DNA from 3 places in the Nonomuraea sp. NPDC049714 genome. Region 2 is predicted to be linked to each of the others. Evidence: riboswitches for the same ligand, from Rfam matches in the RefSeq annotation. Region 2 holds a riboswitch; each other region holds the start of a gene.
What was found. Region 2 has a riboswitch for cyclic di-AMP ahead of ACIBQX_RS03695 (CHAP domain-containing protein). Riboswitches for the same ligand answer to the same signal wherever they lie in the genome.
Positions count from the first base shown of each region.

Region 1: linked by a shared signal. The riboswitch ahead of ACIBQX_RS15325 (hypothetical protein) and the one ahead of ACIBQX_RS03695 (CHAP domain-containing protein) in region 2 are both predicted to bind cyclic di-AMP.
Region 3: linked by a shared signal. The riboswitch ahead of ACIBQX_RS01135 (D-alanyl-D-alanine carboxypeptidase family protein) and the one ahead of ACIBQX_RS03695 (CHAP domain-containing protein) in region 2 are both predicted to bind cyclic di-AMP.

Region 1 is NZ_JBITLM010000003.1:434,697-444,570, reverse strand. It holds gene ACIBQX_RS15375 (tannase/feruloyl esterase family alpha/beta hydrolase) at 1-493, opposite strand, end outside; gene ACIBQX_RS15370 (TetR family transcriptional regulator) at 555-1,202, opposite strand; gene ACIBQX_RS15365 (class I SAM-dependent methyltransferase) at 1,347-2,162, shown strand; gene ACIBQX_RS15360 (GlxA family transcriptional regulator) at 2,258-3,202, shown strand; gene ACIBQX_RS15355 (DJ-1/PfpI family protein) at 3,202-3,783, shown strand; gene ACIBQX_RS15350 (MBL fold metallo-hydrolase) at 3,786-4,634, opposite strand; gene ACIBQX_RS15345 (SAM-dependent methyltransferase) at 4,665-5,492, opposite strand; gene ACIBQX_RS15340 (hypothetical protein) at 5,674-5,865, shown strand; gene ACIBQX_RS15335 (erythromycin esterase family protein) at 5,862-7,094, shown strand; gene ACIBQX_RS15330 (DUF5302 domain-containing protein) at 7,176-7,376, shown strand; cyclic di-AMP (ydaO/yuaA leader) riboswitch at 7,543-7,680, shown strand; gene ACIBQX_RS15325 (hypothetical protein) at 7,863-8,690, shown strand; gene ACIBQX_RS15320 (alpha/beta fold hydrolase) at 8,827-9,687, shown strand; gene ACIBQX_RS15315 (hypothetical protein) at 9,742-9,874, opposite strand, start outside.
Region 2 is NZ_JBITLM010000001.1:772,789-782,662, reverse strand. It holds gene ACIBQX_RS03715 (carbohydrate ABC transporter permease) at 1-12, opposite strand, end outside; gene ACIBQX_RS03710 (ABC transporter substrate-binding protein) at 100-1,428, opposite strand; gene ACIBQX_RS03705 (RNA polymerase sigma factor) at 1,707-2,957, opposite strand; gene ACIBQX_RS03700 (YciI family protein) at 3,033-3,461, opposite strand; gene ACIBQX_RS03695 (CHAP domain-containing protein) at 3,648-4,322, opposite strand; cyclic di-AMP (ydaO/yuaA leader) riboswitch at 4,336-4,474, opposite strand; gene ACIBQX_RS03690 (Gfo/Idh/MocA family protein) at 4,593-5,546, opposite strand; gene ACIBQX_RS03685 (aldo/keto reductase) at 5,592-6,407, opposite strand; gene ACIBQX_RS03680 (hypothetical protein) at 6,503-7,465, shown strand; gene ACIBQX_RS03675 (DUF6716 putative glycosyltransferase) at 7,465-8,619, shown strand; gene ACIBQX_RS03670 (polysialyltransferase family glycosyltransferase) at 8,672-9,874, opposite strand, start outside.
Region 3 is NZ_JBITLM010000001.1:210,466-220,339, forward strand. It holds gene ACIBQX_RS01115 (hypothetical protein) at 1-2,684, shown strand, start outside; gene ACIBQX_RS01120 (hypothetical protein) at 2,686-3,387, shown strand; gene ACIBQX_RS01125 (hypothetical protein) at 3,657-4,034, shown strand; gene ACIBQX_RS01130 (hypothetical protein) at 4,133-4,345, shown strand; cyclic di-AMP (ydaO/yuaA leader) riboswitch at 4,433-4,570, shown strand; gene ACIBQX_RS01135 (D-alanyl-D-alanine carboxypeptidase family protein) at 4,584-5,510, shown strand; gene ACIBQX_RS01140 (maleylpyruvate isomerase family mycothiol-dependent enzyme) at 5,526-6,248, opposite strand; gene ACIBQX_RS01145 (fumarylacetoacetate hydrolase family protein) at 6,248-7,084, opposite strand; gene ACIBQX_RS01150 (cupin domain-containing protein) at 7,081-8,229, opposite strand; gene ACIBQX_RS01155 (thiolase family protein) at 8,253-9,446, opposite strand; gene ACIBQX_RS01160 (FAD-dependent oxidoreductase) at 9,463-9,874, opposite strand, start outside.

The DNA.
Region 1 (9,874 bases), on a different contig from region 2:
ACAGCACATGCGGCGCGCGATAGAAGTAGTCGTTCCGGGCCGTCTGATCGTCCGCGGCCCAGCGTTCGTCCGGCCCTTCCGACACATGACCGTCGTCGGTGGCTCCGACGGCGACGTCCCCGCCGAGATCGCCCCCGCAGTCGGGAAACGGCAGCTCCGGGATCCGCCCGCAGAACGCGCCGCAGCCGTACTGCAGGTAGCGGCCCGTGAAGGTGTCGAGAGGCAGCCTGAGCCGGAAGGTCACCGCGCGTTCGATGCGGCCCTGCACGTCGCAGTAGGCCGGCTCGCTCTGGTCGTTCACCGTGGCGCTCGTGACGTGGGTCGTCGCGCCCGGCAGGTCGAAACGCTGCACCAGTTCGCCGCACTGACGTACCGGCTCGATCACCGGACCGGGCGCGGAGAGGGCGACGGCAGGGACGGGTGTGCCCGATACCGCGATGAGCAAGGCCGTGGTGGTTGCTGCCAGGAATCTGGGTAAGGCGTGCGGATTCATGGTGGCGCCTCCATTTCCGGGGACAGGTAAGGGGTGCTTGTTCGGGTGCGGGGCCGATCGTTCAGCTCTGGGGCGGGGCCGGGGCATATTCGGCCAGGCCGCGTTCCAGGAGGGCGCAGGCCCGCGTGCAGAGGGCCCGGATGTCGGTGCCGAGCCGGGCGGTCCGGTCCTCGGCGATGCGGCGGCGCGCGTGGTCGATCAGTGTGCGGTGTACTCCCATCAGCGCGTTCGCCGCCACCTGAGGGCCGGGATCGTCTTCCGTCGCCCCGGTCTCCGCCGCCAGGAGCCGCGCCAGGGAGTCGGTGTGCTGTTTGATCGCCTGCTGCTCGCGCGCCTGCAGCGCGGCGCTGCCGGCGATCAGGCGGCCGACCGTCCGTGCCGACTCAAGAGCGGCCTCGTCGCCGGCTTCCACCTCGTCGAGCATGCTGTTGGCGTTGAGCAGGAAGCGTCGGAAGGCCGCGAGCACAGGCTCTCCGGGGGGCCGCCTGCCGATCGCTTCGATCAACCGTGTGCCGAAGGCGTCGAACGGCGCGTAGAACAGATCCTCCTTGGTCGGGAAGTAGTTGAAGACGGTCGCCTTGGCGACCTGTGCCTCACGGGCGACCTCGGCGACGGTGACGCCGTCGAATCCCTGCTCGGCGAACAGGCGCCACGCCGTGTCGGCGATGAGTTGCCTGGTCTGCTCCTTCTTCATCTCGCGCAGTGACATCCTGGCTCCCGGACTTAGACTAAGACAAAATTTAGTCCGAGTCTATCTTTATACCTGGACCAGTTATATCCGGGCATCCGTCCGGGACCGATATCGCCGTTCTGACTGTGGAGCAGGCCGCTGTCCCTGAGTAGCGTCGCTGTCGTGAAGGACACTGAACTCGTCGGAGTGCAGAAGACCCTCAGCCCTGTCCTCAGGGCCAAAGCACTGGACAACCGGCTGCCGGACCCGATCCTCGGCGACGAGTACGCCGAGCGGGTGATGCGCCGCCTCGATCCCGGCTACGACAAGCGCAGATTCGGCAGCAGCCAGATGGGCCTGGTCGCCGTGGCGCGCGCCAAGGCCCACGATGACTGGGCCCGAAGCTTCCTCGCCGATCGTCCTGACGCGGTGGTGTTGCACCTGGGATGCGGCCTCGACGCCCGGGTGTACCGGATCGACCCGCCCGCCACCGTCGACTGGTACGACCTGGACTACCCGTCCGTCATCGAACTGCGGCGACGATTCCTGCCGCCGCGCGAGCACTACACCCTGATCGGCTCCAGCGTCACCGACCTGACCTGGTTGGAACGTGTCCCTCGCGGCCGGCCGATGCTGATGATCGCCGAGGGGCTGGTGCCCTACCTGACCGAGACCGCCGTCCGGCAACTGCTGACCAGCGTCGTCGACGCCTTCCCCACCGGCCGCATACAGTTCGACACGGTGGCGGTCTGGGCGTGGCGCACCTCGAAATGGGACCCCACGCTGCGCCGATATGGCACCCAGTTCCGCTGCGGCTTCGACGACCCGGCCGCGCTGGCCGAGTGGCACCCGCGGCTCGAATTCATCGACGAGGCGCCGATGAACGACTCACCGGTGCTGATGGCCAAGGCACCCCCGAACATACGCCGCATGTACCGCCTCATGAACCTGCTGCCGGGCATGAAACGGTCCACCCGCATCGTGCGGTTCGGGTTCTAACCCGCCGGCGCGCGCAAGGCGTTGGCCGGGGAGTGGCGGGGATCGTCAGGTTCGTGTCCTTGCCGCCGGGGCGCCGCCGGCTTGACGATGAACGGGTGCACGTCGTCTTCGTCATCTATCCCGGCTTCCAGATTCTCGACCTGACCGGCCCGCATGAGGTGTTCCAGCAGGCCGGGCCGTACCGCATGGAGATCGTGGCCGCGCAGGCGGGGCCGGTGCGGAGCGGGGGTGGGGTGGTGGTCGAGCCGACCGCGACGGTCGGGGAGTACGCCGGGCCGATCGACACGCTGGTCGTCGTCGGTGGGCGGGGGAAGATCGAGGCGTGCGGGGACGCGGCCCTGGTCGGGTGGATTCGGCAGGCGGCGGGGCGGGCGCGGCGGGTGGCGTCGGTCTGTACGGGGGCGTTCCTGCTGGCGGCGGCCGGGCTGCTGGACGGGCGGCGGGCGGCGACCCACTGGTCGGGGTGTGAGCTGCTGGCCGAGCTGTATCCGGCCGTCATCGTGGACCCCGATCCGCTCTTCGTGCAGGACGGGAACGTGTGGACCTCGGCGGGGGTGACCGCCGGGATGGATCTGGCGCTCGCGCTGGTCGAGGAGGACCTGGACGCGGAGACGGCGCGGCGGATCGCCCGCATGCTGGTGATGTTCGTGCAGCGGCCCGGCGGGCAGGCCCAGTTCTCCGCGCAGCTGGCCGTGCAGCGGCCGGTCCGGGAGGCGCTGCGCGACCTGCCGGCCTGGATCGCGGCCCATCCCGATGCGGACCTGACCGTTCCGGCGCTCGCCCGGCGGGCCGGCATGAGCGAGCGCAACTTCACCCGCGTCTTCGCCGCCGAGACCGGCCGCACGCCCGGCGCGTACGTGGAGGCGGCCCGGCTGGAGGCGGCCCGCCGCCTGCTGGAGACCACCGGCACCACCCTCGACTCGATCGCCCGCACCTGTGGGTTCGGCACGGTCGAGACCCTGCACCGCACCTTCAGGCGGGCCCTCGACGTCACACCGGGCCAGTACCGCCGTCACTTCCAAGCTGTGAGGAGTCACTGATGCGCATCGGGATCATGCTGTTCGACGACATGGAGGAGCTGGACGCCGTCGGCCCGTGGGAGGTGCTGGCCTCCTGGGCCAAGTCGCACCCCGCCGAGGCCGAGGTCGTCGCGTTCGCCCACGAGGCCGGGCCGATCCGGGCGGCCAAGGGACTGCGCCTGCTCGCCGAGCACGGCCTGTCCGACGTCGGCCCGCTGGACGTGCTGCTGCACCCTGGCGGGTTCGGCACCCGGTCGCTGCTGGAGGACGACGCCCACCTGGCCTGGATCCGCGAGCAGCGCGCGAGCGTCTCGCTGATGACCAGCGTGTGCACGGGCTCACTGGTGTACGCCGCGGCGGGGCTGCTGGCCGGCCGCCCGGCCACCACCCACTGGGGCTCCCTGGACCTGCTCGGGAAGCTCGACCCGAGCATCGAGGTCCGGCCCGACGACCGGTACGTCGACGACGGCGACATCATCACCTCGGCGGGCGTGTCGGCGGGCATCGACATGGCGCTCCACCTGGTGAGCCGCCTGGCCGGGGTGGATCGGGCACGCGAGGTGCGGCGGTACATCCAGTACGATCCCCAGCCGCCGATCTGAGGTCAGGAACCGGCGGTGAACCCGTGGGGTTCGAGGTAGCCGCCGGCCGGGAGGTTGAAGTGGGCCGGGACCACGCGGACGCCGGTGCCGGTGTAGCGGTCCACGAAGGCCCTGCGGGTGGCCGCGCCCTGCTGGACGTCGTGCTCGACCACGATGTGCCAGTCGGGGCGGGCGAACTGGTGGACGATGTGGAACAGGTCGCCGGTGAAGACCGCCTCCTGCGCGCCCGAGGTCACGTGCAGGCCGCTGTGTCCCGGGGTGTGGCCGGGCAGGAGCTCGACGTGCACGGTGTCGTCGATGGCGTGGCCCGGTTCGACCAGGCGGTGCAGGCCGGCCTCGACGACCGGCAGGACGCTGTCGATGAAGGAGTCGTGGCCGTAGGAGCCGGGGGTCGCCGACGTGGTCCAGTGCTCGTACTCCTGCCGGACGAACAGGTAGGTCGCGTTCGGGAAGGTGGGCACCCAGGCGCCGTCCACCAGGCGGGTGTTCCAGCCGACGTGGTCCTGGTGCAGGTGGGTGCAGAAGACGTAGTCCACGTCCGTGGGGTCGACGCCGGCCGCCGTCATGGTGTCCAGGTAGCCGGTGTCGAGGAGGTGGCCGTACGGGTCGAGGCGGCGTTCTTTGTGGTTGCCCCAGCCGGTGTCCAGGACGATCACGCTCTGCGGGGTGCGCAGGACGTGGCTGCGGAAGACCAGCACCGGGTCTCCGGCCTGGTCGAAGAGGGCCGCCGGGAAGCGGGGGCGCAGGTCGGCGGGGTTCTCGCCGTTCAGGCCCCGGAACGCCAGGGTGACGGGGACGGACATCCGGGTCTCGACGATCTCGGTGACGGTGACCGCCCCCACCTGGAACATGCGCTCTCTCCTCGCCGTGCGGGTGAACAGCTACGCGACGCGGGCGACCCCGGCCAGCACGCCGCCGCGGGCCAGGCCGGGCCAGCCGTACGGGTCCTCGTCGGGGTTGCGCCACCGCTGGGCCGGGACGACGCCCGGATCCAGCAGTTCGAGGCCCTCGAACCAGCCCAGCATGCTCTCGCGGTCACGCCACGCGATCGCGCCGGACGTGCTGCGCCGGTAGACGTCGCGCACCACGTCCACTGCCTCCTTGTCGGCCTGGCCGGTCTCGATGTAACCGTGGGAGACCATCAGGTGGCTGCCCGGGACCAGCGGCCGGCGCAGGGTCTCGATGATCCGCGCCACCTCCGCGTCGTCGTGCAGGAAGTGCAGCACCGCCGCGATGACGACCGCCACGGGCCGGGTGAAGTCGAGGTGGCCGGCGGCGGCCACCAGGAGGGCCTCCGGGGCGCGTACGTCCGCCTCCACGATGACCGTGCCGGGATTGTCGGCGAGCAGGGCCCGCGCGTGGGCCAGCACGATGGGATCGTTGTCGGAGTAGACGACCCTGGCGTCGGGCGTGACGCGCTGGACCACCTGGTGGATGTTGTCCTGGGTGGGCAGGCCGGTGCCCAGGTCGAGAAACTGCCGCACCCCGGACTCGGCGATATGCCGTACGCCGCGGATCAGGAACCCGCGGTTGGCCAGGGCGACCTCCCTGATGTCCGAGCCCATCTGGCGGCCCAGCTGGATGATCTGCTCGGCGGCTTCCCGGTCGGCCGGGAAGTTGTCCTTCCCGCCGAGGTAGTAGTCGTACATCCTGGCGACACTGGGCACGGTCGGATCGATGTGTGCCGGAAGCTGCTCGTCCCCTGTCATGCCCTCGCCTCGTTTCCGGTGCTTTGCCAGAAATAGTACGAGTTTTCCGGACTGTGTGGATCTTTGCCGTAAGAAAAATGATCCGCACTTTCTTGGGCGGCAATAAGAAACGTTCGATGGTCGGCTGTGGGCATACTTTGGTCGCCTGTGCCGCCGACATCGCCATGGCAAGGTGTAGCCCATGGGGATTCTCGGTTTCTTTCTCATGCTGCAGGGGTTCGGCGGCTTGGTGGCCACCTCCTTCGACCGGCACTTCGGCCTGCTGCATCTCTGGCTCGACGGCAGCGCGCACACCGCCCTGAGCCTCGTCCTCGGCCTGCTCGGGCTGGTGCTCCTGGGCGATGCCGTACGGCGCGGCGCGAAGAAGTCATGACCGCTGTCGCCGTCCCGGAAGAGCTGACCGGCTGGCTGGCGGGGCGGGCCATCCGGCTGGCCGCGCTGGAGCCGGGCACGCCCGTCGCCGACCTGGAGCCGCTGCGGCCCGCTCTGGACGGCGTGCGCGTGGTGGGGCTCGGCGAGGCCACCCACGGCACCCGCGAGTTCTTCCTACTCAAGCACCGGCTGCTGCGCTTCCTGGTGGAGGAGCTGGGCTTCACCGTGCTGGCGATGGAGGCCAGCGTCTCCGCGGCCGAGGCGGTCAACGACTACGTGCTGCACGGCACCGGCGACGCGGCCGAGGCGCTGGGTGGGATGGTCTTCTGGACCTGGCACACGCGCGAGATGCTCGGGGTGGTGGAGTGGATGCGCGAGTACAACCGCGCCGCGCCCCCGGAGCGTAAGGTGCGTTTCGCCGGGATCGACCCGCAGTATCCGGCGGCCTCGATCGAGTGGCTGGCCCGATACCTGGGGGAGGTCGCCCCGGCGTTCCTGGAGCCGCTGGCCGCGCTCGGGCAGACCCGGCTGGGGGTGGACGGCCCCCTGGACCCGGCCGTCGAGACAGCCGCCCGCCGCCTGGAGGACTTCCTCGCCGCCGGGCCCGGACCGGCGGGTGAGGCGATCGCGCATGCCAGGACGCTGCGGCAGAGCGCCGTCCTGGCGTCCCGGCCGATGCGGCACGCCGACCCGCAGCAGACCGTCGGGGCCGTCCGTGACCTGTTTCTCGCCGACAACGTGGACCGGCTGCTGGGCGATCCCGCCGTGAAGGTCGCGGTGTGGGCGCACAACGGCCATGTGATGTCCGGCAACCACGGCGGCGGCCCCGTCCCGGCCATGGGCCGGCACCTGCGGCAGCGGCACGGCGCCGCCTACTACGCCCTGGGGCTGCTCATGGGCGAGGGGGAGTTCAGGGCCAGGCGGATGCGCTTCGGCAAGCCCGACCCGCGCAAGCCGCCCGTGCGGAACCGGGTGCCGAGCGTCGACAACGCCACGATGGTCGAGGCCAGGCTGGCCGCCGCCTGCCCGGACGATCACCTGCTGGACCTGCGCACCGGCGAGCGGTCGGAGGGGGTGGCGCGCTGGCTCGGCAGCCGTCTGCACGTGCGCGCCTACGGAGCCGTGGTCAACCGTCTCACCTACAAATTCCGCTTCGCTCCGACCGTGCTCGCGGACGACTACGACGGCCTGGCCTTCATCCGCTCGGGCACCTGCTCCACGCCGCTGTGACCCGGAATCGCCGATCCCCGGTTTCGCGCTGTAAGGAGCGTCATGCCAAGCTGTGTATGTCCCCAACACCAGGAGGTCCTCATGGCGGAATCACCGGAGCCGGAAGTCAGCGAAACCCCCGAGGACGAGATGAAGCGCAAGTTCCGCGAGGCGCTGGATCGCAAGCGCAACCAGCAGGCGGACACGGGTGCGGGTGGCAGGGGCGCCGACGCTTCGAAGATCCACGGAGCACACGGGCCGGCTGCCAGCAAGCGATCGTTCAGGCGTAAGAGCGGCGGCTGAATCGGGGGATTTCGCGGGGGTACGGCATGCCGTACCCCCCTTTTTCTTGACCTTCCTAGGTAGATCTTTCAACCAATTCATGGCATTTGCTTTGCGTTTGTCCGGTTTGGCCTATAAGTTGAGTGGCGTTACCAGGCGGTGACCTGGCCCTTCAACAGGAAGAGGCGGCCGCCTGGCGCCGAATCCCGCGCCTCCGCGGGAACCGGGGACCCATCTCCTGGGGTGAATCCGGCCTTCGCGGCCGGTAGGACATCTCCACGTCCGAACCCGTCAGCTAACCCGGTAGGCGAGATGGAGAGGACGAACTCACCTGTGCTCCGTTCCCGCGTACCCCCAGCCCGCGTAACGTCACCAGCCGCCCACTGAGCGGCGACTTCCCCCAAGCTTCTCCGCGCTCCGCGTAGCGTCCGTCGGCCTTTCGCTGCCCGGCTACGCCCTCAAGCGAGCGCGCGCTTCCCCATTACCTAACGAAGGATTCCCTTTTTCATGTCTGCTCGCTTCGGCATGCGTTCCATCACCCTGCTCGCCGGCGCCGCCACTGCCGGCGTCCTGACCTTCGGCGCCGGCCCCGCCGCCCACGCCGATGTCGACGACACTCAGAAGGTCCTGCTCAAGGGCTCGACCACGGCCTCGTACTTCTGGGACGACAACTCCGGCCGCGCCGGCGACACCGGCCTGCCCGCCAGCGGCAAGCCCATGCAGAAGGGCATGGCCGCCAGCCCCAGCTGGCCCCTGCTGACCGAGGGCTACGTGGTCTACAACGGCAAGAAGATGCCGTTCTTCGTCGGTGACCGTGGCCCCGGCGCTCCCTCCAGCAGCGGCGTCATGCTGGACCTGGACTCCAAGACCTTCGCCGAGCTGACCGGTGGCACGTTCAACTCCCGGACGCTGATGGTCGACAACAACGGTGGCAAGGGCCACATCAAGGTCGAGTACGTCATCACCAAGTGGGGCAAGGGCGTGGGCAAGAAGAACCACCCGGTGGCCTTCTCGACCGGCGCCTGGTCGCGTAAGGACGCCAACCCGGCCAAGCCGCCGCAGATCCTGGCCGAGAAGAAGATCGAGAAGGGCGAGCCGAAGGTCGTGGAGGGCAAGCCTCTCGCCGACGCCTCCGCCCGCGCCGGTTCGGGCTCCGGCGGCCCCGCCGTCTCCGTCAAGGCGACCGCGTACGCCGGCCCCTCCAGCCCCGCCGCCGCGGCCGCGACCGAAGAGCCGAGCGGCGTCACCGGTGCCGCCCTCGCCGGCGGTCTGGCCCTCGTCGGCGGCGGCGCCATCCTCGGCCGCGACCGCATCCGCCGTCTCATGACCCGCTGACCCAGCCCCAACCGCACGCGACACCCCCCGCCGCCCCCTGGGGATGGCTTTGCGCCGACCCCCGCCGACCTCCGCCGTCCCCCGCCGCCCTTGGGTTTGGCTTTACGCCAGAAGCGTTTGACGGTAATTGTCATCTGTGATCTCGCGTGCATCGGTCAACGGCATCGAACTGGCCTACGAGAGCTTCGGCTCGCCTGGCGGGCGCCCTCTCCTACTGATCATGGGGCTGGGCGCCCAGCTCATCCACTGGGACGACGAATTCTGCTCGCTACTGGCCGAGCAGGGTCATCACGTCGTCAGATTCGACAACCGCGACGCGGGCCTGTCCACCCATCTGCACGCCGAGGGCGTCCCCCGACCGGGGACGCCCTCGGCGTATCTGCTGGACGACATGGCCGACGACGCGGCCGGGCTGATGGAGGTGCTCGGCTGGCCCGCCGCGCATGTGGTGGGCGCGTCGATGGGCGGCATGATCGCCCAGACCCTCGCCTTCAGGCACCCCGAACGGGTGCTCACCCTCACCTCGATCATGTCCACCACGGGCCCGTCGGCGGCCCCGCCCACCGAGGCGGCCGGCGCGGTGCTGTTCGCCCCGCCGGCCGGCGACCGGGAGGCGGTGCTGGCCCAGGCGCTGGCGAACAGGGCGGTGATCGGCTCGCCCGGCTTCGAGCTCGACCGGGAGCGTTTCCTGCGGCTGGCCGCCCTGGCCTACGACCGCTGCCACGACCCGGCGGGCACCGCCAGGCAGCTCGCCGCGATCATGGCCTCCCCCGACAGGACCGAGCCGCTCGGCGGGGTGGACGTGCCCACGTTGGTCATCCACGGTGACGCGGACCCCCTGGTTCCGCTCGCCGGCGGCCAGGCCACCGCGGCGGCCATCCGGGGAGCCGAGCTCCTGGTCCTCCCCGGTATGGGGCACGACCTGCCGCAGCCCCTGTGGCCGGAGATCGCCGGTTCCATCACGAAGCTGACCTCAAATTCGGCCGGAAAAGCGTAGGTTTGTGACGACGGCTCGCGCCCGCCGCGCCCGGACGCGAGCCGCCGCGATCTGTCAGACCTCGAGCCTCTCCTCGATGGTCTTGAGCTGGTGCCTGGCCATGGCCAGGTTGGCCCGGTTGCGGTCAAGGGCCAGGTAGAGGAACAGGCCCTTGCCGCCACGGCCGGAGATCGGCCGGATGATGTGG
Region 2 (9,874 bases):
TTGGAGAGTCATGGAAGCCTTTCGAGCCAGGTCGGGAGGAGGTGGCGCCTTCCCAGGGGGAAGAGGGAGGCGCCACCCGTTCCTGAGGGCGGCGAGGGGTCAGCCCGCTGCCTTGACGCCCGCGGCCGTGAACTTGGACCAGGCCTCTTCGTAGGTCACCGCGCCCTGGTCCATGCCTTCGAGCACCTTCTCCACCGACGTCTTCACCTGAGCGTGCTTCTCGCCCAGGAACACCGGCTGCAGGTCCTTCACCGAGGCGGCGAAGATCTCACCGGTCGGCACGTCGTTGAAGTACTCGTTCTTCAGCCCGGCTACCTCAGGGTCCTGCTGGGCGGGGATGGAGCTCGGGAAGGCGCCCGCCTCCTTGAAGGCCGCGACGTGGCCGTCCTTGCCCGTGAGGTAGTTCAGCACCTGGGCGGCTTCCTTCGGGTGCTTGGTCTGCTTGGGGACGGCCAGCCAGGAGCCGCCCCAGTTGCCGGTCCCGCCGGGCACGGCGGCCACGTCCCAGTTGCCCTTGTTGCTCTCACCGGCCGCCCCGGAGATGACGCCGAGCATCCACGCCGGGCAGCCCATGGTGGCGAAGTCGCCGGCCTTGATGGCCTTGGTCCACGGCGGGGAGAAGGCCTGCAGCTTGGCCGTCAGCCCTTCCTTGCTGAACCGCTGCACCCAGTCGAAGGAGGTCTTGACGGCCGGGTTGGTCTCGAGGACGAGCTGGTTGCTCTTGTCGAAGTAGGAGACGTTGCCGTTCTTCGGCGCCTCCTGCGCCAGGATCACGTTGTAGATGGTGTTGGGGCCGTCCATCCACTTGGCGTCCTTGTTGGCCGCCTGGAACTTCTTGCCTGCCTCGAGGTAGGCGTCCCAGTCCGGCCACAGCTTGCCGACCTCCTCGCGGTCGGTGGGCAGGCCGGCCTTCTCGAACAGGTCCTTGCGGTAGCACATCGTCATGCCGCCGATGTCGGTGCCGAGCGCGAACAGCTTGCCGTCGGCGTTGACGCCCGCCTCCCACTTGGCGGCGGGGAAGTCCGCCTTGCGGTCCTGCAGGCCGTGCTCTCCGAGGTCGGTGAAGAACTGCGGCCGGGCGGCCATGAGGCCCATCGCGCCCTCGTCGATGCCGACGATGTCGCCGGCGCCGCTGCCGGCCTGCAGGCGCTGCAGCAGCTGCGGCAGGTAGACGTCCTCGAACCTGTCGGTCAGGTTGGAGTACTTGACCTGGATGTTCGGGTGCTCGGCGTTCCATTTCTTGACGGCTTCGTCATAGCCGAAGTTCTCGCCGGCGCCGAAGGTGTGCACGTTGATCGTGACCGGCTCGGCCGCCGCCGTCGCGCCGGCCGAGGACGACGGCGTCGTCTCGCCACCGCACGCGGCCGTCATGGCGGCCAGCGCGGTGACCAGGACACCGGTCACGACGGAGCGCTTGTGGTTCGTCATTCCGTACCCCTTTTGGGTGTGGATCGTGGGAGGTGCAATCGCGACAGTCCCGCGATAGGAGGTCCTTTGGGAGCGCTCCCACAAGAGTGCCCGTGCGGCGTGCGGGCGTCAACGTCCCGAAACTCAACCGTTACCTGTGGGCTAGTTTGGGCCCCTAGAAAGGGATTTTTCAGGCTATAGGCCTCATAAGGTCCCTTGGGAGCGCTCCCATCTCAACCGCACCGATTGTGCACCACGGTGGGTCAGTCAGGCTCTCGCGGGGGCGAAAACGGCGGCACTCAGCCGCAGCCGGCGGCGCGCTCCTTCAGCAGCTCACGCTCGCGCTCGTTGCGGGTCAGGCCGGCCGCCCGCTCGAACTCGGCGCGGGCCTCCGCCAGGCGCCCCACCTTGGCCAGCAGATCACCTCGTACGCTCGGCAGCAGGTGATAGCCCTTCAGCGCCGGATCGTCCACGATCTGCTCCACCAGCGCCAGCCCGGCGGCGGGCCCGTAGGCCATGCTCAGCGCCACCGCGCGATTGAGCTCGACCACCGGCGAGCGCGAAATCCTCGCCAGCGACTCGTACAGCGCCGCGATGCGTGCCCAGTCGGTCTCCTCGGCGGTGAGCGCCCGCGCGTGGCAGGCGGCGATGGCGGCCTGCAGCGCGTACGGGCCCAGCTCGCCGCCGAGCTCCTCGGCCCGTCCGAGCGCGGTGAGGCCGCGCCCGATGAGCAGCCGGTCCCAGCGGGCCCGGTCCTGCTCCAGCAGCAGCACCGGCTCGCCGGCCGGGCCCACCCGCGCGGCCGAGCGCGAGGCCTGGATCTCCATCAGCGCCACCAGCCCGTGCACCTCGGGCTCCTTCGGCATCAGGCCGGCCAGCACCCGGCCGAGCCGCAGCGCGTCCGCGCAGAGGCCGGGCCGCATCCAGTCGTCGCCGGCCGTCGCGGCGTAGCCCTCGTTGAAGATCAGGTAGATGACCTCCAGCACCGACGAGAGCCGGCTGCCGAGCTCGTCGCCCTGCGGCACCTCGAACGGCACCCGCTGGGCGGCCAGCGTCCGCTTGGCCCGCACGATGCGCTGCGCGAGCGTCGGCTCCGGCACCAGGAACGCACGGGCGATCTCCTCGGTGGACAGCCCGCCGAGCACCCGGAGCGTGAGCGCCACCCTGGCCTCGGTGGACAGCACCGGATGGCACGCGGTGAACACCAGCCGCAGCAGGTCGTCCTCGATCTCGCCGGCCTCGGGCAGGTGGTCCTCGTCGGCGAGCTCCGCCAGCTCCGCGCGGCCGATCTCGATCAGCTTGCGCTCGAACCGCTCCGCGCGGCGGATCATGTCGATGGCCCGCCGTTTGGACACGGTCATGAGCCAGGCGCCCGGGTTCTTCGGCACCCCGGACTCCGGCCACTGCTCCAGCGCCGCGACCAGCGCGTCCTGCGCCAGCTCCTCCGCGAGCCCGATGTCGCGCACCAGCCGGGTCAGCCCGGCGATGAGCCTGGCGGCCTCGATCCGCCACACCGCCTCGATCGCCTGATGGGTCTGAGAAGCGGTCATCGGCCTATGACAACAGCCCGGAGCACCCGGCGCAAGTCGCGCGGGCGCGCACAGATCAGGACGGATCAGGACGGATCAGGACGACCGGTCGTCCTTGAGCCGCTCGTGCAGCGCCGCCTCGTGCCGCGCCTCCTCCGGGCTCAGGGACGGGTCGGGCGTATCCGCCGGGTCGTAGACCCGCCAGACGTCGAGCCCGATGCCGTCATGCCCCGGCGGCACGGGGACGCGCAGCGCCCACTCGATCGCCTCCTCCCGGGACTTGACCTGGATCAGCCAGAACCCGGCGATGAGCTCCTTGGCCTCGGCGAACGGGCCGTCGATCACCCGGGCCTTGCCGTCGCTGTAGGCGATCTGCGCGCCGTGCGAGCTGGCGTAAAGCCCTTCGCCCGCCAGCAGCACGCCGGCCTTCACCAGGGACTCGTTGTAGGCGTGCATGTCGGCGACGAGCTCCGGGCTGGGCAGCACGCCGGCCTCGGTCTCCTCGTTGGCCTTGCCCACGATCATGAACTTCACGGCGGGATCTCCTCCTCCGGACGGCCCTCTGTGAGCCTCCTCGTCGACGCGTCGAACCGGCGGCGGGCGGATCGACACGTGTACGGGGATCTTGTCGGAAAAGCCGGGAGCGCGCACCCTCGGCGAGGATGCGCGCTCCCATGGCGGGTGAACCCCGGCGGGGTCAGGTGCTCGCCATCAGGCGGCATACTCCGGGTAGCCGTAACCGACGACCTGGGACTTCGGACGGACTCGCTCCTCGACGGCGCCGTTGCCGGTGTTGCCCTCGATCGTGGAGATCGTGCCGTCCCGGTTGTCCTTGACGACGAAGCCGACATGCTGGATGGCGTTGATGCTCTTGCTGCCGTTCCAGGCGAAGAAGACGACGGCGCCGGGCTTGGGGACCGTGCCCCAGCGGCCGTTGTCGCTGAACCACTTGGCGTGCGTCACGGTGTAGGCGTCCCAGCCGACCTGGGGACGGGCGCCGGTCTGCTCGCCGACCCAGGAGACGAACATCGCGCACCAGGCGGCGTTCAGGTAGGCGGAGGGGTTGCCTCCGTCACGCCTGACGGTCTCCATGGCGCGGGGCGACTGGGCGTACCACTGCTGGAACTTGGTGCCGCCGCCCCGGGCGTTCTCCGAGGTGCCGACCTGCTGCCTGGCGAGCTCCAGGACCTGCGAGGCGGTCACGTTGATCTTGTTGGCGTCGTCCGGCCTGTTCTGCCGGGTCTGCTGGGTCTCCTGGGCGGTGGATCCCGGGTTGGCGTACGCCGGGACCGTGGCGGTGCCGAGGGCGGTGGCGATGATGGCCGCGCCGAGTGCTGCGCGGAGGTGTTCGGTCTTCAGGGCACGAGCAAGACTGTGCTTCGCCATCGAGGGGGTTTACTCCTTGCTTCCATGCCGCTTACCGGGTTAGCTGACGGGTTCGGGCGTGGAAGCTGCCCTACGACGCGCGATGGCGCCGATTCACCCCAAAGGACTGGGTCCCCGGTTCCGCCCTGAGGCGGATTCAGCGGTCACAGGACGGTCCTGTGAACGTGTAGTGCGATGGTTCGGCAACGAACGGACAAACCGGACGTATGCCGCGAATGCCCCACAAGGTAATACAAACGGCAAGAGGATTACAAGTCCATAAACCCCCAGCTAGGAGATTTGCCGGCGAGCGTCGGCCAGGAGCCCCATCATGGCAAGGCTTTCGTCAAGAGGCATGATCGCGCTCTCGGTCCGCCCTTCGGTCAAGGCGTCCCTGACCTCACGGATCTCCCCGGCGTAGCCGTTGTCGGCGGGATCGAGCTCGTGCACCTCCGGCTCCATCGACGGCCCGTTGAGCACGACCCGCCGCGGCGCCCAGAACGGGGTCTCGATGTCGGCGCGCATCCCGGTGCCCACCACGCTGGCGGAGTTGGGATAGGAGGCGAGCAGGGAGCAGTCCACCAGGGCCCGCCTGCCGTCCGGGTAGACCAGCGTTCCGCCGGCCTCCGCGTCCACCCCCGAGGGCGCCAGTGAGCCCGACATGGTCAGGCTCGACGGCATGCCGAGGAAGAGCTGGGCCAGCCCGAGCGGGTAGATGCCCAGGTCCAGCAGCGCGCCCCCGCCGAGCTCCGGCGCCCACAGCCGGTGCGCGGGATCGTAGGGCAGCGCGAACCCGAAGGAGGCCTGCACCGAGCGGATCTCCCCGAACCGGGTGTCGGCCGCCAGCAGCTGGATGAGCGGGTTGAAGCGCATCCACATGGCCTCCATGAGGAAGACCCCGGCCTCGCGCGCCAGCCGTACCATCCGCTCGGCGTCGGCCATGGTGGCGGCCAGCGGCTTCTCGCACAGCACCGCCTTGCCCGCCGCGATCGCGGCCTCGGCCACCTCCAGGTGCTGGGCGTGCGGGGTGGCCACGTAGACGGCGTCGACCCCGGGATCGGCGCACAGCTCGGCGTAGGAGCCGTAGGCCGACTCCGCGCCCAGCGTCGCGGCCATCTCCTTGGCCCGGCCGAGGTCGCGGGAGCCGACGGCGGCCACCCGCATCCCCGGTTCGGCGGCGATCACCGCGCCCACGGTCCGCGCGATGCCACCGGTTGCCGCAATGCCCCAATTCAGTAGTTTCACGCCGGAAGCGTACTGATTTACAGGCTCATGCGGTATCTGGGGGGTTCAGCCGAGCTGGTCGGGGTCGGCGCCGAGCCGCCTGCCACAGTTCAGCGCCCCGATGGCCGCCATGTCCTCATGGTCGAGGGTGAAGTCGAACACCGTGAAGTTCTCCTTGATCCGCGAGGGGGTGACGGACTTGGGGATGACCACGTTGCCCAGCTGGATGTGCCAGCGCAGCACGATCTGGGCGGGTGTGCGGCAGTGCTTCTCCGACAGCACCGCGAGCGCGGGCTCCTCCAGCAGGCCCTTGCCCTGGCCGAGCGGGCTCCACGCCTCGGTGAGGATGCCGTTCGTGTCGTGGAACTCGCGCATCTGCTTCTGCTGGAAGTACGGATGCAGCTCGATCTGGTTGATGCAGGGGATGACGTCGGTCTCGTCCATGAGCCGGGTGAGGGTCCCGACGGTGAAGTTGGACACCCCGATCGCCTTGGCCCGGCCGTCCCGGTAGATCTTCTCCACCTCACGCCAGGCCTGCACGTACCTGTCCTGCTTCGGCGCCGGCCAGTGGATGAGGTAGAGGTCGACGTAGTCCATGCCGAGCCTGGCCAGGCTCTCGTCGAAGGCCTGCGGCACCCGGTCGTGGTCGGAGTTCCACAGCTTGGTGGTGATGAACATCTTCTCGCGCGGGATCCCGGAGGAGCGGACCGCGCGCCCGACGCCCTCTTCGTTCCGGTAGAGCGTGGCGGTGTCGATATGACGGTAGCCGATCTCCAGTGCGGTCGTCACCGCCCGCTCGGCCTCGTCGTCGGGCACCTGCCAGACGCCGAAGCCGAGTTGCGGGATTTCTACGCCGTCTCGATAAAGCCGTAGCGAGTTCATACCCTCCATTGTTCACGTCCCGTTTCTGACGGCTTAAGCAGGCCGGGCTAGCTTGAAGCGGTCCTGAACGGGCTTTCACAGGGCTGGGAGAACAAGTGGTCAAACAGGCGTCGGCCTGGGTGGAGTCCCCGCTCCAGATGCTGTGCGCCATCGAGGCCCACCATGCGGGGGTGCTGGGGCCGGCCACCGCGGTCGTGCCGCGCGCCAAGCTGCGGGCGCTGAAGGCGACCCGGCGGGAGCTGCGCCACCTCACCCTGCCCGAGGGCCTTGAGCTGGCCGAGCCGCGCGAGCGCATGCCGCACCGCCTGCGGGCCGTCGGCGACGCCTTCTCCGGCAAGGTGCAGCTGCGCTGGCTCACCTCCGTTCCCGGCCGCATCGTGGTCGTGGACGACGGGCTGGCCACGATCCGGCTGCTGGAGCTGCTGGCGGCGGGACCGTACCGGCCGCTGCTGCGCGCGCGAGCCGAGCCGGGAGCGCTCCGTGCGGCGCTGGGGCTGGCCGCGGCCGCCCGGCTGCGCCTCGGGCGCGTCACGGTGTTCACCGCGCTGCCCGTCTCCGACGACCTGGCGCGCGCCGTCGAGCGGGCGGGCGTCGAGCTCGTCCGGCACGACTTCGGCTGGCTGCGCGAGCAGCCGCTCGCCGAGCCGGGACCCGCCGAGCGGACCGTCGTCCTCGGCACCTCCCTGGTCAAGAACGGCCTGGTACGCCGTGACCGCTACCTGCGCTGGCTGATGGACCTGGCCGAGCAGGAGCCGCTCGCCTACTATCCGCACCGCCGGGAGGACCCGGTGGACCTGGCGCTGATCCGGGAGCGTCCCGGCATCACCGTGCACGAGCCCGGTGTGCCCGCCGAGCTGACCCTGCGCGGCCTCGACGCCGGCCAGCGGGTGGTCAGCCTGCCCTCCACCGCGATCTCCTCGCTGCGGGTGCTGCTCGGCCCGCGCGGCGTCACGGTGGAGCCGGTCGACGTGCCCGACGAATGGTGGACCAGCAGGGCGGCTCCCGCGCTGCGCTCGCATCTCACGCAAGTGACACAAGTGACAGGAGTGACGGGGTAGTGAGAGTGCTGGCGGTCGCCGACTCCGACTCGTATCTGAAATGGGCGGCCTGCCTGCTCGGCGACCTGCCGGCGGGCTGCGAGACCGAGCTCGTGGTGGTGCGCACCCCGATCGCCCCGTCGCCGGCGCAGATCGCCGCCGCCGTCGGCGAGCGTCCTCCGCCGCCGGTGCTGTCGGCGCGGGCGGTGCGCCGCCTGGCCGAACGGTCCGGTCCCGACGTGATCCTGGTGGCCTGTACCGGGCCGGTCGTGGACGTGCTGGTGGCCGAGGTGCTGCAGGGGCTGCGGCCCCGCCCGGTGTTCGTCACCGGGCTGCCCGGCATCTCGGTGCCCGCCACCGAGAAGGCGTGGCTGTTCCGCAGCGGCTGCGACCTGTTCGTGGTGCACAGCGAGCGTGAGGTGACCGAGTTCGCCGCCATCGCCTCCCGGCTGGGCGGGGGAGGGGCGGTCGGGCTGGCCCGGCTGCCGTTCCTGCGCCCGGAAGCCGCGCGAGCCGGCGGGAACCGGGTGGTGTTCGCCACCCAGGCCAAGGTGCCGCGCGCTCGCGGCGACCGCGAGCGCATCCTGCGCTCCCTGGCCGAGCTGGCCGAGCGCCGGCCGGACCTGGACGTCGTGGTGAAACTGCGCGCCCTGGAGGACGAGCAGCAGACCCACCGTGAGCGCCACCACTACCAGCGGCTCTGGCGCGAGCTGGGCGAGCCGGGCAGGCTGCGGTTCGAGGCGGGCTCGATGCAAGACCAGCTCTCGCGCGCGGCCGGGTTCGTCACCGTCAGCTCCACGGCGGCGCTGGAGGCCATCGCCCAGGACGTGCCGCTGCTGGTGCTCAGCGACTTCGGCGTCAGCGCCCAGATGATCAACGTGGTGTTCGAGGGCAGCGGGCTGCTCGGCACGCTGGAGGAGCTGGCCGAGGGCGACTTCCGCAAGGCGGAGCCGGCGTGGTGCGCCGCTAACTACTTCCACCCCAGCGGGCGCGACGACTGGGCGGGGCTGCTGGCCGGGCTGGTGATCTCCCGGCCCCGGATGCCCGCCAGGTCGCTGCTCGACGGGGCCGAGCACGCCACCGCCCGCCGCCGCGCCCGCCTGCGGGTGGAGATCCCGCCGACCATGCTGCGCGCCGGCCGGCGGGTCCGCCGCTACCTGAAGGTGCGCACCTGACAACGCTGCCCGAAGATCCTGAAGGCGAAGGCGCGCAGTTGAGAACGTGACGTCACAGGGCCGACCTGAGCCGCTTGCGAAAGCGGCTCATGGCCTTCGGCTTCGGCTCCGGCGGCGCCAGCAGCTCCAGGGCCTCCAGGCGCCTGCGCTTGAAGTAGCGCGGATCGAAGTCGATCGAGTCCGGGCGCAGGCCGGGGTAGGCGTCCGCCTGCATGCAGTAGCCGACCGCGCTCACCAGCGCCTGGATGTCCGTCTCCGCCGGCCGGTCGATGGCGCCGTCGGCCCCCAAGCGGGGGAGCAGGGCGTCGGCGATGGTGACCGGGATCCTGTTGCTGTTCTCGTACGGCGTCAGGCGTTCCAGGATCAGCTCCGTGCCGTGCGTGGCCACCTGGAGGCCGAAGTAGCGGCCGGCCGTGACCAGGGCGGTGGAGAAGCAGCCGACCACCAGCTCGGGGCGGAGCGCGGCGAAGCAGACCTCGGCCGGCACGCTCTCTCCGGCCACCAGCAGCCGCACGCCCAGCGGTGCGGCGGCGGCGCGCAGAAGCTGGGTGTGCCTGCGGCCCGCCGCCGGGTGCGGCTTGAACACGACGCTCTTGTGGCCGCGGGCCGCCAGGCCGCGCAGCATCGCCTCGTGCAGGTCCGCCTCCTCCTGCGGGGTGACGATCTCCAGCGCCGACAGATACTGGCCGAGGATCATCGCCTCGGCGGCGAGCATGTCCGGGGCCGTCGCGGCGACCTCGGCCACCACCGCCAGGAAGGCCACCTCGGGGATCGTCGCGGCGGGGACGTCGTACTCGGTGAGCAGCAGCGGCGTCAGGCCGGGGACCAGGTCGAGGTGCAGCAGGCGGGTGATGCGCCGGAAGATCTCGGCCGGCAGCGGGTCGCGGGTGGGGCCGTAGCTCATCAGCCCGTCGGAGTAGACCGTGATGGGGCAGTCGCGCACCAGGCCCGCGATCGTGCGGGCCGGCGCGACCGCGATCGACTCCAGCACCAGCTCGTCCACCGTGCCGAGGCCGAGCCGGGCGTTGACGAGGCGCTCCAGCATCGGCACCTCGATCACCCTGGCCCGCCAGTCCGACGGGTGCAGCGGGTAGATCAGGTCGTTCCAGGAGTGCACCTCGTCGAAGCGGGAGCGCAGCACCGCGAAGCCGGGAGCGGCGTCCAGCGGCGTCGCCACCTCGGGGATCGCCGCGTTGTTCGACACCAGCAGCACCTTGCGGCCCGCGCCGAAACGGCCGTCGTCGATGGCCGCGGC
Region 3 (9,874 bases), 560 kb from region 2:
CGGGGGGTCAGGGAGCGCTCAGCGAGCCGGTCCCCACCAGCCGGATCGAGCGGCTGCTCAGCCACGTCCCCGAGCCCGGAGACAGCGCGCCTCGCGCGCACCCGCCGGACCGCACCACTCCGGCCGCCGCCGGCGACGTCCCACCGCCCCCGGCAGGCGTCCTACCGACCCCGGCAGGCTTCCCGCCGACCCCGGCAGGCGTGCCCCCGTCCCAGCAAGGCGTGCCGCCGTCTCTCGCGAGCGTGCCACCGACGCCGGCAGGCATGCCCCCGTCCCTGGTAGGCGTCCCGCCGACGCCGGCAGGCGTGCCGCCGACCCTCGCGAGCGTGCCGCCGATGCCGTCCCGAGCGGACGGCGATCCGGCTTCGCCCCCGGAGGAGGCGGGCTCGCGAAGCGCTCCCGCGCGGGTCCCGTTCGACTTCGAACGCTTCTACAACGATCCCCGCTGGTCGGCGGACGCCACGAAGTTCGAGCGGCGTCTGGGCGCCCACTACTTCAACGACCCGCAGACCCTGGACGCCGCCCGCACGGTGCTGAGCAAGCTGCGGGACGTCCTCCTGGCCCTCACCCCGGGGGAACCGGGCGAGTCGCCCGCCGCCTTCGCCCGCCGCGCGGAGAGCCCCTTCTTCAAGGACGACCCGGCCAGCGCCGGTCAGGTGGGCACGCGCGCCGGCCTGACGGTCGACGACCTGCTCGCCCACGGCAACCTCCGCGAACTGGTGACCGCGGTCTACAACGCCGCCTATTACAACCGCCACAACCCGCACATCTTCGGCAAGGCCCTGCTCCGCATCATGGACACCGGCGCCTGGGATCGGGCTCGCGAGGTCGGTCTCGACGTCGCCGAGGTACGCCGGGCGCACCACCAGTTGGACGAGCGACTCCACCGTCCGCTGCTCGGACGGCTGGAGGCCAGGTTCATGGACGACAGCTACACCTTCGCCCGCGACCCGTTCGGCACGGGCAACGTCGGCATGCTGTCGGAACGTGGCGCCCGGGACGTCGCCGAGATGGTCAGCAGCCAGCACAACCGGAACGAGCGCTCGGAATCGGAGATCCAGCGGCTCGGCCTCCATACGACACCCGCTCATTACGAAGAGCTGGGCGCGCCGCTGGGCAGATTCGAGCGGGCGCTGGTGGAGGAGAACGTCGACGGCGGGCTCGGCCCCGACACGCCGCTGCCCTGGAGGGAGGGCGCGACCGCGCACGAGTCCACGTCGACCCGGTGGGCGAGCAAAGTCTCCGGGGAGGGTTTCCTCGTGGTGGACGGGATCTCGGGCACCACGGCCAAGATGCTCACCGCGGTCAAGATGCTCGACCTGGGGCGTCCGACGACCGAGCGGTTCCTCGGCGCGCTCATGGGCTGGATGCTGCCGGGCCTGGACCACTCCCTGTTCGAGATCGCCAGAGGCGCGCAGATCGCCGACGTGGGCGGGATGAGGCTCGACCCCGGCTCCCGGCCCTCGGCCGTGGACTTCTACCGCGACCTGCCCGGCCTCGATCTCGCCACACTGCGGCACGAGATCCTGCCCGACGGCATGTTCCCACACGAGCACCGATATTTCGCGAATGCCACGGACAAGGCCGGTTTCTCCGAGACGCAGCATCCCAAGGTCCGCGAGACCGTCGACCGCCTCTGGCCACAGCTCGCCAGCGGCCAGGTGACCGACCCGGATCTGTCGAACTGGCTGCGGCGTTCCGGCATCGACCCGGCGGACCCGGCCGAGGTGCGCGCGCTGGGCGAGCGGTTGTCACCGGCGCATGTGATGGCGCTGACCGTGTACACCCGGCACAGCCACTACCTCATCAACAACGTGACGCGCACTCAGCTGTGGACCGCGGGAATGTCGGAGTCCTTGGTCCGCCACCGCATGGCGGACAAGGCCGGCCGGCTGGTCGGCGACTACCTGGACAACCTGGCCGCGGGCACCAAGGCGCTGCCCCTGCCGATGGCGCTGCGCCCGATGCTGCACGTCGGGGACGGTCACCTCGACTCGCGTTCGCCGCTGAGCCCGCTCGCCGGCTCCTACGTCGACGCGGTCCGCCGTACGGACGAGGCCAAGCAGCGGGTCGCCGGCCTGCAGGAGCGGGGCCGTACGCAAGAGGCGAGACAGGCGGGCGGGGAGCTCAGACAGGCGCGCAGGGACCGGCGGGAAGCGTGGAACGCGCTGAAGGAGCACCTCGACGGGGTGACGCCACGCCTGTGGGACGAGATGCGCTGGCACGCCGACATGGTGCACGACGCGATGACGCGGCTACCCGGCGTCGGCTCACCGGAGAACCCCGTGCAGGCGTACCGGGGGGACTGGATCACCCCGGTACACTCCCCCATCTACGGCTCCCGGCTGCACCCGCACGGGACCGCCCGGGAGTTCCTGAGCGTGAGCGGGCTGCTGGAGGTGGCCATCCGGTTCATGGCGGAGAATCCGGCCGGCGACCGCAAGGTCCTGGTCGTCTATCGGCTCACCGGGCGGCAGGCGCGCGACATCTCCGTCTTCTCCTCCTTCGCCGAGGACCAGGAGTCCGTCTTCCCACCGCACTCGCGTACGCGCCGGGTCGACGATCCGGAATCGGCCGCGCGGCTTCGCGAGGAGGCGGACCGGCTGGCCGCGGACATGGTCGTCCGGGGCGTCATCCCGGAGGCGCCGCGGTCCTATGAGATCATCGTGATGGAGGAGAGCTGACGTGAGCGCCGAGTGGGGCGAGCTGGACGAGAGGGCGTGGCGGCTCTACAGCGGCGCGCACAGGCTGCTGCTCCGCCTGGCCGGTCAGGTGCCCGACGAGCTGATCACCCGGGTCCGCGCCATGCTGGCCAGGGGTGAGCTGTCCTACCTGCCCGACACGGTGACCATGGCGGCGGTGGCGGGCGGGGTCGCGCTGACGGCCGAGGAGGTCGCCGTCCTGCGCGAGATGCTCGCCGCGCTCGGCGCGGACGGTGACCCGGCGGGCACCGACGCGGTCGCGGTCGCGGCCGGCACACCCGCGACGGATCACGTCTTCTCCCCCGATGCGGCTCGGCCGGCACGCGTGCCCGCCGGGCTCGACCTGACGGACGGCGTCCCTGGCGAGTTCGCCGACCTGGAGGACGAGCTGTTCGACCTCACCGACCACCTCGCGGTCGACGCGCTGAGCGAGCACGCGGGCGTCGTGGAGGTCCGGCGCGCCTGGCGTGCCGGCCCCTCGGGGCCGCGCCGCGTCTATCTGGCCGAGGTGGACCCAGGTGTCCCTGCCTGGGAGCTCGCCCTGGAGGCGCAGGACGAACTGCTGGAGATGGGCGAGCACGATCCGCAGGTCGAGGTCTACTGGACCGGCGACGACCTGCCCTCGTACCACCGGTCCGCACACGCGTCCGCCATCCTCCTGTGGAGGCGCCCCGATCCTGCGTGAGGCGCCGCCGGACGGCCCTTCCGGGAGGTCTCTCAGGGGAGTTTCGCCGCCTGTGGCTTGCCGTGCTCCCCGAACAGCTCCCGCATCTGGCGAGGGTCGTGCGCGGTCGCGAGCGACAGGGTCAGCAGGAGCCGCGGCCTGCGCCTGCTGGAACCGCTGCGGCGAGGGGGTGCCCCTCATGCTTCGAGAAACGGCCGTCCAGGTAAGTCACGCCGACCGGTGACCTGGGAGGAGCGGCCTCCCCACCTCCGGGTGGCTACGCTGGTCGGGTGACCCTCGAACTCCCATACGACGAAGTGCCGGCAGATCCCGAGCAGCGCAGGCCGTGGTTGAGGAAGATCGCGTGGTGGGTGGCCACGGTCTTCGTCGGCGGCTTCGCGATCGCGCAGGGCCTCACCAGCGGCGTGGTGGCCTCCGTCGCCGTCCTGCTGTTCTTCGCGTTGCCCGACATCGCCCGCGTGATCAGGCTGCGTAAGACCACCCTGCTGTACCGCGCGGTGCACGAGCCGTGGGTGCCGCTCGTGTTCGTGATCGTCTACTCCCTCAGCCCGCTGTTCTGGGCGCCGCTGTTCACCGCCGGGCTCGGCTGGCTCACCCGGTCCCTGCTCATCCGGGCCCTCCGCTACGGACTGCCCCGGCTGCTCTGAGCGGCGCACCGGTCCGGGCCCCGCTGTCCGTACGACGCGGCGGGCGGTCGCGTACACCGTCCGCGCGCCGCGCTTCAGGAACCCGGACCATCCTGCGCGTGCTGCCCTGCGTCGACGCCGGCACCGCGACGCCCGAGGTCCTCGACGTCCTGTCCGTCGAGCGCGACCGCATCGCGGCGAAGATGGCCGAGCTGGAGCATGCTCTGGCCCAGCTGGACCGGGTGATCGACTTCGCCCGGCACCCGGATCACTGTTCCCCCCGTACACCGGGTGCGACTCCCTCGTGGGCGGGCGATCATAACGATTCTTGACCGATTTATACCCGTTTGCTACGTTTGGGGCTTGCGAGCGGCGGTCCCGTACATGCGGCCGTTGCTGTTCATTGCCCGGACCGTGCCTTCGCGCGGCCGCCTAATCCGCCGTCAGGCGGAGCCGGGGACCCACTCTTCTGGGGTGAATCAGCGCATGTCCGCGCTGTAGGGCACTTCCACGCCCGAACCCGTCAGCTAACCCGGTAGGCGGTATGGAAGCTAGGAGCAACCCTTTTTCATGCGTCTCACCAACCGGCTCAGCCATGCCCTGCTCGGCCTCGCCGTCGCCACCGGCGCCCTGACCGTCGGCGCCGGTGCCGCGCAGGCCGCCTCGCCGGCCGCCACTGCCGCCACTGCCGTCACCGCCGACGCCACGGCCGCCGCCCAGACCCGATCCCCCGTCACCGACGCTCCCGCCGTGCTCGGCAGCGCCGCGTACCTGATGGACGCGGAGAGCGGCGAGGTGCGCTTCAGCAAGGAGGCCGACCTGCGCCGGCCGGTCGCCAGCATCACCAAGGCGATGACCGCCTACACCGTGCTCAAGCAGGCCAAGCCGACGGACAAGGTCAAGATCACCACTGCGGACGTCCGGTACGGCGCGCAAGGCGGGGCGTCGGTGGCCTACCTGCGCGCGGGTGACGTCCTCACCGTCGAGGACCTGCTGTACGGGCTGATGCTGCCTTCGGGGGCCGACGCGGCGCACGCGCTCGCCCGCGCCTACGGGCCGGGCGTGAAGACGTTCGTCGCCGAGATGAACGCCACCGCCCGCGAGCTCGGCATGAACGACACCATGTACGTCAACGCCGACGGCATGCCGTACCAGGGCGGCGGCTACTCCACCGCCCGTGACCAGGCGATGCTCGCCAAGGCGCTGCTGGACGACGAGACCCTCAGAACGGTCACCTCGACCCGCTACCACTCGGTCAGCGCCACGTCCGAGCACGGCTCGTACAGCTGGAAGAACACCAACCGGCTGCTCGGCAACCCGGGCGTCCTCGGCGTGAAGACCGGCTACACCCGGGCCGCGGGCTACACCCTCGCCTTCGCGGCCGAGCACGACGGCGACCGTCTCATCGGCGTACTCCTCGGCGAGACCGACTCCAGCCGCCGCTTCGAGACCGCGCAGGCCCTGCTGGACTGGGCGGCGGCCGCCGACGACCGGTGAGCCCGGCACGCGGTCCTAGAGCCACCGGGGCAGCTCCGGCGCCGGTCGGCCGCCGAGGCCGGTGACGGCGTCCGTCCCCCGGCCGGAGAGGTACGCCGCGAGGCCGGCGAGGGTGCCGGTCACCGGGATGGAGCCGCCGGCGCCCGCGGTGGACCACTCGCCGTCGTGGTCGGTGGCCGTGACGGTGAGCGCGGGGCCGTCACCGGCGCCGGACCGTTTGGCGGTGATGTCGCCGATCAAGGCGGCGAGAAAGTCGGCCGGGAGAGCGTCGAAGCCCACGCCCGCGCCCAGGTCGACCGCGTGGACCATGACCTCACGGGCCCGCATCCAGGGGATCTCGCCGGCCGGGACGGTGCGGCCCTGGGCGGTGCGGACCTGACGGGCCCACTGCCGCTCGTCCAGCTCGGCGAGCCGCTCCTGAAGCGTGCCGGCGGACCGCGTGGCCCAGGCGCGCAGCTCGGCCGCCGGCCGGGCGGCACCGGCCTCGATGTCGGCGTCACGCTGCGCCGGGGAGGCGTACATCGGCGTCTCCTCCCCGGTGCGCGCCCACTGTGCCAGGTTGACCAGCGCGTCGGCGTTGGCGGCGACGTGGGCCAGCAGGTGGCCGCCGGTCCAGCCGTCGAGCGCCGTCCGCCGGAGCAGCCGGTCGTCCGGCAGGGTGTCCAGGGCGCCGAAGAAGATCTCGGTACCCTGGGCCGTCCAGCGCAGGCTGTCGGCGCGGCTCCTGCCCGCGGCCATCAGGCCACCGACTCGGCGACGGCCTTGGCCTCGGACCGGCCCAGTCCGGTGATCTCGGTGGTCAGGACGCTGCCGTCGGCGAGGTACCGGGCGGGCTTCCGGGCGTGCCCGACCCCGCCGGGGGTGCCGGTGGCGATGACGTCACCCGGGTTGAGCGTGACGATCGTGGAGACGTAGCGCACCAGGTCGACGGGGTCGAACACGAGGTCCGAGGTGTCGGCTCGCTGCACGGTCTCGCCGTCGACGGATCCGGTCAGGGTGAGCGACGGCCGGGTGCCGCCGGGCAGCTCGTCGGGGGTGACCAGGTACGGGCCGAACGGCGTGCTGCCTTCCCAGGTCTTGCCCTGCAGCCACATCGCCGAGCGGTACTGCCAGTCGCGCATGGTGACGTCGTTGAACAGGGCGAACCCGGCGATGGCCGCGACGGCGTCGGTCTCGCCGGCGCGCCGCACGGTCTTCCCGATGACGACCGCGAGCTCGGCCTCCCAGTCCACCTGCCCGGATTCCGGCGGGAGCCGGATCTCGTCGTCGGCCCCGATGAGCGCCTCGGCGTACTTGGCGAACAACGTGGGGTGGCGCGGCAGCTCCCGGCCCATTTCGAGGATGTGGTTGCGGTAGTTCAGGCCGACACAGACGATCTTGCCGGGGCGGGGGACGACCGGCGCGTAACCGACGCTCGCCACTGTGCTTCCCGTCGCCCGCGCGGCTCGCGCGGCCCAGTCCGGCTGGGCGAGCAGCTCGCCGACGTCGTTGAGGCCGAGGTCTACCAGGGTCTCCCCTTCGACGCGCACGGCCCGGGTGGCGCCGCCGGCGGTGCGGATGGTGGCGAGCTTCATGCGTTCCGTCCTTCCACGTGGGCGCGGTCGAGGTGCAGCGCCTCGAAGATCGGCCCGTCACTGAATCTGAAGAGATCGAGGGCGCCCGCGTCGGAGTCGGACGCCGAGGCCTCGGACCTGGCCGAGAACGACGTCCAGGACGGGACGACGAACAGATCGCCCCGGGTGACCGACCAGGACACGTCGCCGACCGTGACCCGCCCGCTGCCGTCGAAGACCTGGTACACCGAGGAGCCGACCTCCTGGCGAGGCGCGGTCTCCGCGCCGCTCCGGATCCGGTGCATCTCCACCCGGATGGTCGGCAGCACGTCGCCGCCCGTGGTGGGATTGGTGTAGCGCACCGCCGCGTGGCCGGGCTCCACGGTCCCGGCATGGCCTTCGGCCTCGAGGTCGAGCTGGTCCGTCAGCGCGCGGTCGGTGTCGGCCCACCGGTAGGCCAGCAACGGGGTGCCGGGCTGGGATCCGGTGACCGAGACCGGGCGCAGGCCGGGATGGCCCCACAGCCGCTCCGATCGGGACCGTTCGGGGGTGGTGCGTTCGGCCGCGCTGATCTCCTCCCGGCCGAACTCGAAGAACTGGGCGTCGGTGGCGTACTGGAAGGGGATGTCCAGGCCGTCGATCCACGCCATCGGCTCGCCGGTGGCGTTGTGGTGGGCGTGCCAGTTCCATCCCGCCTGGGGCAGGAAGTCCCCGCGGCGCATCGGCACCGGATCGCGGCCGACCACGGTCCAGACGCCCTCGCCCTCGACGACGAACCGGAACGCGTGCTGGGTGTGCCGGTGCTCCGGGGCGTCCTCGCCCGGCATCAGGTACTGGATCGCCGCCCACAGCGTCGGCGTCGCGAACGGCCGGCCGGCCAGCGCCGGGTTCGCCAGCGCGATCGCCCGCCGCTCCCCGCCCCGGCCGACGGGCACCAGGCGCCCCGCCCGGCCCGCCAGAGCGAGCAGGCTCTCCCACCGCCACAGGTGCGGGACCGCCCTGGAACGTGGGTGCGGCGGCATCAGGTCACCGATCTCGGTCCACAGCGGGACCAGCAGCTCCTGCTCGAAGCCGCGATACAGCTCCTCCAACGCCGCTGACGGCGTCGGCTGGTCCGGCGAGTCGACCACGGTGAGACGAACCGGCGAGTTCGCGGTCTCGGTCATGTCTGGCTCCTTCGGCTCACTCATCAGTCGGTGACCTCCACGACCACCGCGCCCGCGCTGTCCCCGGCGGCGCAGCCGGTGAACAGGCCGCGGCCGCCGCCTCGCTCGCGCAGCGCCTCGATCAGCTCGGCGATCGCGCGGGCTCCCGTGGGCCCCTGCGGGTGGCCGTAAATCAGGCTGGAGCCGTACGGGTTCATCCGCTCCAGCGGGAAGCCCGTCCGGCGGGCGAAGTACAGGTCGTTGACCGCGAACGGATTGTGCGTGGTCACCAGGTCGATGTCGGTGATGTCCAGCCCGGCGTCGTCGAGCGCGGCACGCGCGGCGGGCACCGGGGCCTTGGGCATGCGCGCCGGCTCCACCCGCGCGAAGGCGACGGCCAGCAGCCGGGCCACGCCCGCTCCCCCGCTCATCTCCCGGGCCAGAGCGGCGCTGGTCACGACCATGCCGGCCGTGCCGTCCGCCGGGTGGGTCTGGGACCCGTAGGTGATCACTCCGTCCGGGGAGGCGGGCGCCAGCTTGGCCAGGCCCTCCGCGCTGGTGTCGTACACGCCGTGGTCCTCGGCGACCACGGTCACCGCTCCCCGGCGTCCCGGCACGTGCGCCTCCACCAGGTAGCGGCGCTGGAAGGCGCGGTCGCCGGCGAGCGCGGCGCGGTACTGCTCGTAGCGGAGCAGCGTGACCTCGTCGATCTCCTGGCGCGTGTAGCCCTCGTCGGCGGCGACGTTCTCGCCGGTGTCGAGCATGGACTGGCCGGTGGCCGGGTCCTGGCGCATCGGATCGAGCACCCAGTGCTCGGTCACGGGCGCGCCGCCCGGCCGGGACGCCGACGGGTAGATCAGCAGAGGGCCGTTGCTCGTCCGGTCGGCGGCCACGGCCAGCGTCACCTCCTGGGCGCCGCTCTCGATCTGGACGGCGGCGGCCTGCACGATGGCGGCGGAGGTCGCGCACGCCTGGGCGATCATGGGGCCGGTCACGGCGTCCAGGCCGAGGCGGGCGGCCACGGTGGGCGCGCCGTAGAAGGACGTGGGCTGCGGCACCGTCATGCCCAGGACCAGCCCGTCGATCCGGCCGGTGTCGAGCCCGGCGGTCGCCAGCCGGCGCGCGGTGACGTCGACGGCGAGATCGAGGCTGCTCATCTCGGCCAGCGGGCCCTGCCAGCGAGCGAACGGTGATGACCAGGCAAGTCCCAGTGGGATGGCCGCCTTGTCCAGTTTCATGGTGCCTCCGAGGTCGTCAGTACTTGTAGATGGTGTTGCCGGGGGCCGCCTCGCGTGGACCGTAGGGGGCGATGTCGAGCCAGTGGCCCATGCTCGGATCACGTTCGGCGTTCTCGGCCGCGGACTCCAGGCGGGCACGTTCCTCGGGGCCGGGGCGCAGGTGGGTCAGGGCGGCGCCGGCGGCGTCGCAGTTGTACACGGCCGAGCGCCTGCGCGAGAGGGCGTACTCCGTCACCGCCGCCTCGGCGCGGGCCGGGCCGGAGGCGGACATGGCCAGGTGCACCGCGTTCGCGGCGGCCTCGGCGTCGGGGACGCCGGAGTTCATGCCGCGGGCGCCGAAGGGCGCGAACAGGTGCGCGGCCTCGCCGGCCAGCAGCACCCGGCGGTGCTCGTCGGCGAAGTCCTCGGCGATCACCTGCAGGAACCTG